2 regions of the Paenibacillus sp. FSL H8-0034 genome follow, and region 1 is predicted to be linked to the other one. Evidence: predicted binding sites of a transcription regulator. Region 1 holds the regulator's gene; the other holds the start of a gene.

What was found. Region 1 encodes CtsR, which represses protease genes until heat stress. Its sites were predicted from a motif close to ATGGTCAATAAAGGTCAAACA; they were not measured.
Region 2: the regulator CtsR is predicted to act here: its motif matches at 1,334-1,354, upstream of clpP (ATP-dependent Clp endopeptidase proteolytic subunit ClpP).

Annotation. Positions count from the first base shown of each region.
Region 1 covers NZ_JBBOBS010000001.1:748,393-750,870, forward strand. Annotated here, with positions in the region: rRNA gene NST47_RS03405 (23S ribosomal RNA) at 1-380, shown strand, start outside; rRNA gene rrf (5S ribosomal RNA) at 483-599, shown strand; gene NST47_RS03415 (CtsR family transcriptional regulator) at 794-1,255, shown strand; gene NST47_RS03420 (UvrB/UvrC motif-containing protein) at 1,268-1,783, shown strand; gene NST47_RS03425 (protein arginine kinase) at 1,818-2,478, shown strand, end outside.
Region 2 covers NZ_JBBOBS010000001.1:19,627-22,104, reverse strand. Annotated here, with positions in the region: gene NST47_RS00075 (stalk domain-containing protein) at 1-550, shown strand, start outside; gene clpP (ATP-dependent Clp endopeptidase proteolytic subunit ClpP) at 683-1,264, opposite strand; tRNA gene NST47_RS00065 (tRNA-Arg) at 1,455-1,529, opposite strand; gene NST47_RS00060 (sugar-binding transcriptional regulator) at 1,774-2,478, shown strand, end outside.

The DNA of each region.
Region 1 (2,478 bases):
ATCGCATCCTGGGGCTGAAGTAGGTCCCAAGGGTTGGGCTGTTCGCCCATTAAAGCGGTACGCGAGCTGGGTTCAGAACGTCGTGAGACAGTTCGGTCCCTATCTGTCGTGGGCGCAGGAAATTTGAGAGGAGCTGTCCTTAGTACGAGAGGACCGGGATGGACGTACCGCTGGTGTACCAGTTGTTCCGCCAGGAGCACGGCTGGATAGCTACGTACGGAAGGGATAAGCGCTGAAAGCATCTAAGCGCGAAGCCCCCCTCAAGATGAGATTTCCCAAATTAGTAAGACCCCTTATAGACGATGAGGTAGATAGGTTCGGGGTGGAAGTGCCGCAAGGTATGGAGCTGACGAATACTAATCGGTCGAGGGCTTATCCAAAGAAAGAGTCTTGCAAGCGAAAGCGAGTGAGGCGCGCTGCTCAAGCGTAATGTGAAGTTTCGGATCTAGTTTTCAGGGTGCAAACCTTGATGTAAAATCCCGTTTGGTGATGATGGCGAAGGGGAACCACGCGTTCCCATCTCGAACACGACCGTTAAGCCCTTCAGCGCCAATGGTACTTGAACCGCAGGGTTCTGGGAGAGTAGGACGTTGCCAAGCACAGTAAAATAGCCTTTTTGGATACTTATCCGAAAAGGCTATTTTTTGTTTTTGATTTAAAGAATTAAAACAGTCCGAAAAGCGGAAAATAAAATGATGCAGCTCCCAGTTGCAAATTATCAGAAAACTGCTATAATAAAGTTAAAGTCAAAGAAAGTCAAAGTCAATTTACTTCTCGTAAGGAGGTCGAATTGATGCGTAATGTCTCGGAAGTCATCGAGCAATACCTGAAAAGTATTTTGCAGCTAAGCGATGAAGGCGTAGTAGATATACAACGTAACGATTTGGCAGATCAATTTGAATGTGTTCCTTCTCAAATTAATTATGTCATCAGTACCCGGTTTACATTGGAAAAGGGTTATATTGTAGAGAGCAAACGCGGCGGCGGCGGCTATATCCGTATTCAAAAAATAGAGCTGAACGCTCACGGGTCTGTTCTCGATCTTATTTTCAAAACGATTTGCTCACAGATCGATCAAGGGACCTCTGAGGGCTTGCTGTATCAGTTGGAGGAGAGCGGATATATTACGACAAGAGAAGCAGCGATGATGAGAGCAGCGATCTCTAGAGACGTTCTCCAGTTGAAGCTGCCTCTCCGTGATGAGATCCGAGCCAAGATTCTAAAAGCCATGCTGATTTCCTTGTTGAGTAAATAAGGAGGGATTCCAATGATTTGTCAGGAGTGCGGCAAGAAACAGGCAACACTTCATTTTACCAAAATTCTTAATGGTGAGAAAACCGAATTTCACATTTGTGAATCATGCGCAAGAGACAAGGGAGAGTTAATCCCCGGTACACCGAATGGGTTCTCGATTCATAATTTACTCTCAGGGCTGCTGGATTTCGATCCTGCCAGTCAAGGGTTAACACCTAAAGCTCAGCCAAGCCGTTGTGAGAATTGCGGGTTAACCTACAGCCAGTTCAGCAAAGTAGGCAGATTTGGCTGCAGCTCTTGTTATAAATACTTCGATGAGAAGTTAGATCCTTTATTTAAACGAGTTCACGGCAGTACGGTTCATACCGGAAAGGTTCCTAAACGTTCAGGTGGGTTAATAAAGCATAAGCGGGAAATCGAATGCTTAAAGAAAGAGCTTTTGAATCGAATTGAAAATGAAGAGTTCGAACAAGCAGCTGAACTTCGGGATGAGATTCGCAATTTGGAGAAAAAAGTACTAGAAGGATAAGTTTAGTTCCTTTGAGCAGGCAGGAGGCAAGCTTATGGTAACAAATCGTTTTACGGAACAAGCCTTAAGCGATTGGATGAAGGGTGAAAGCCCTGACTCAGATATTGTAATCAGCAGCAGAGTACGTATTGCCAGAAACCTGCAGTCGCATCCATTTCCCATGCTTTCGACAAGTGATCAGTCCAAGGAAGTGCTGGATATGTTAACGGGCCTTCTGCAGAATGAGGAATTGCGAACCATTAGTGATTTCTCGATACTGAACTTGGACGAATTGGATGAGCTTGAGAAGCGAGTACTGGTTGAAAAACATTTGATCAGTCCCGCTTTAGCCAATGAATCGCGTAACGGGGCTGTTATTCTAAGTGACAACGAATCGATCAGCATCATGTTGAATGAGGAGGATCATTTACGAATACAATGCTTGTGTTCAGGATTCCAGATTCAGGAAGCATGGGATTTGGCAAATCAGCTGGATGATGTTTTTGAAGAACAGCTGAACTATGCTTTTGATGAAAAACGCGGTTATTTGACCAGTTGTCCGACAAACGTTGGTACTGGAATCAGGGCATCGGTAATGATTCATTTACCTGCTTTGGTGATCACCCAGCAAATTAACCGAATTTTGTCAGCCATTACACAGGTAGGTTTGGCTGTACGTGGTCTGTATGGTGAAGGCAGCGAGGCTTTGGGCAATC
Region 2 (2,478 bases), 730 kb from region 1:
AGGCCAAGGTGTCAACCTGTTCTATGACGTAGAAACGAATGGCGAAATTGAATTTTCTTTTGTCGCTACTAGCCAGGTATCGCAAACGACACTCAGTCAGCTGCCGCTGCTTCCTTTTACAGGTCATGTCAGAGGGACGTTCCCGGTGTCAGAGGTCAAATGGAATATAGATGCGAGTTCGTTCACCAAGCCGAACCGCTTGATTATCGGTGATGGCACGACGGATCCGTTCCAGCCGGGTTACGATCCGATGCGCAAGCAGAATGTATTAAACGAAGGCAATTATGGAGTAGTTTACAAAATCCATGCGGACAAGCCAAGAAAAATGGCGATCATGCTGTTGGCGTATGGCGGTATATTTAAAGGACCGATCAAAATCAATGGCGAGATCAGTCTGATACCGCAATCAGGGGTGATTACCGCGTTTGACGGGATGCAGATTCTGGCCCGAACGACGGGTGATGAAGCAGCCTTGGATATTGAATTCACACCACCAGCAGGGTCTGCGTTCCCGATTGACCTGATCTTCTTTCCATTGGATGATAAATAATAAATCAAATCGATAGCTGAAGGCTCTCCCTTGTCGTACTAAGGGGAGGGCTTTTATTTTTAATAAACAAAGAACCGTCCATCAGCAGCTTGTGCTACTGAATAGACGGCCCTCAATGTAAATAGGGTAAACTTATAGTTTGGTTATGACTTTATCGATCAGACCATAGATCCGCGCGTCTTCCGCATACATGAAATTGTCGCGATCCGTATCTTTTTCGATTTGTTCAAAGGTTTGTCCTGTGCGTTCTGCCAAAATGGTATTCAATTTATCACGCATTTTAATAATACGAGCGGCACGAATAGCAATATCACTGGCTTGACCTTCGGCACCACCAAGTGGTTGATGGATCATAACCTCACTGTTCGGAAGCGCAAAACGTTTGCCTTTGGCACCAGCAGCGAGCAGGAATGCACCCATTGAAGCTGCCATACCTACGCAAATGGTAGAAACGTCGGGCTTGATGAACTGCATGGTATCGAAGATCGCCATGCCTGAAGTAATCGAACCGCCTGGACTGTTGATATAAATATTAATGTCTTTGTCAGGATCCTGCGCGGCCAAGAAAAGCAACTGGGCAATAATGGCGTTCGCTACTTGGTCGTTAATGGCCGTACCGAGAAAAATAATGCGATCCTTCAGCAAACGGGAGTATATGTCATACGCCCGCTCTCCTCTGGCATCGGGTTCAACTACCATGGGTATAAAACTCATAAGCTGCAGCCTCCTAAAAGTACATGAATGTTTGATAACACTATAACCATCATAACGGAAATATAAACAAAGGTCAAGAAAGGTCAAACGATCGGCATTAAAAAACCTTCACAACGCAGTCTGGAAGCTGATGACCGTATCGTAAAGGCTATGAATGTTTGTATGGATAACACGAATTCGTTGAAGGTAATGGCGCGCCCGCAAGGAATCGAACCTTGATCTCAGGCTTCGGAGGCCTACGTCATATCCATTGGACCACGGGCGCACATTTAAATATATAGTTTAAAATGAACGAGCAAGGGTTATTATATGATATGCGGGAGTAAATTGCAACCTTGTTTTGACGGTGCGTGATTTTTGACCAAATTGTGAATTGCTGTTGAAATTAACAAGTCAATTCGTTATAATAAGATTACTAAGAAAGTCTTAGTGCTTTTTTTTGGAAGATGTGGGACGAAAAATGTAGTGGCGGGACAAAAAAAGTCCATAGCATAGCGGGAGTGTAAAGTATGAGAGAAATTCTCGATATTCAAAAACAGCTTTTGCCCGATCTATTGGATACGATGAAAAAAAGGTATACGATTCTGCACTTCATTCGTGTATCCGGCATTGTAGGCCGCAGGACACTGGCAGGTTCACTGAACACCACGGAGCGTATCATGCGCAGCGAGGTCGATTTTTTGAAATCGCAGGGACTGCTTGAAATCGAGGCTTCCGGTATCCGGATCAGTGAAACGGGTCGGCAACTGCTTGAGCAAATCGAACCGTTAGTCAAGGAGCTGTTCGGACTGACTGATCTTCAGGAGCAGATTCGATTGCATTTTAACCTGAAGCAGGTTGTTATTGTTCCAGGCGATTCAGAACTTTCACCCCACACCAAAAAGGAACTGGGACTCGTAGGCGCGGCCATTCTGCGCAAGTACGTAACCCAGGATGAGGTCGTTGCGGTAACCGGTGGGTCCACAATGGCTGAAGTCGCGAATCACCTGTCTTCCTCCACATCGCTCAAGCGCTGCGTATTCGTACCAGCACGCGGCGGACTGGGAGAAAGCATGGATTTCCAGGCGAATACGATTGCTTCAACAATGGCGAAGAAAACCGGAGCTCGTTACCGATTGCTGCATGTTCCTGACCAGCTTGGTGAGGAAGCTTATCAATCCTTGATGCAGGACAGCTCCATATTGGAGAGCATTGCCTTCATCAGAGGCGCTCGA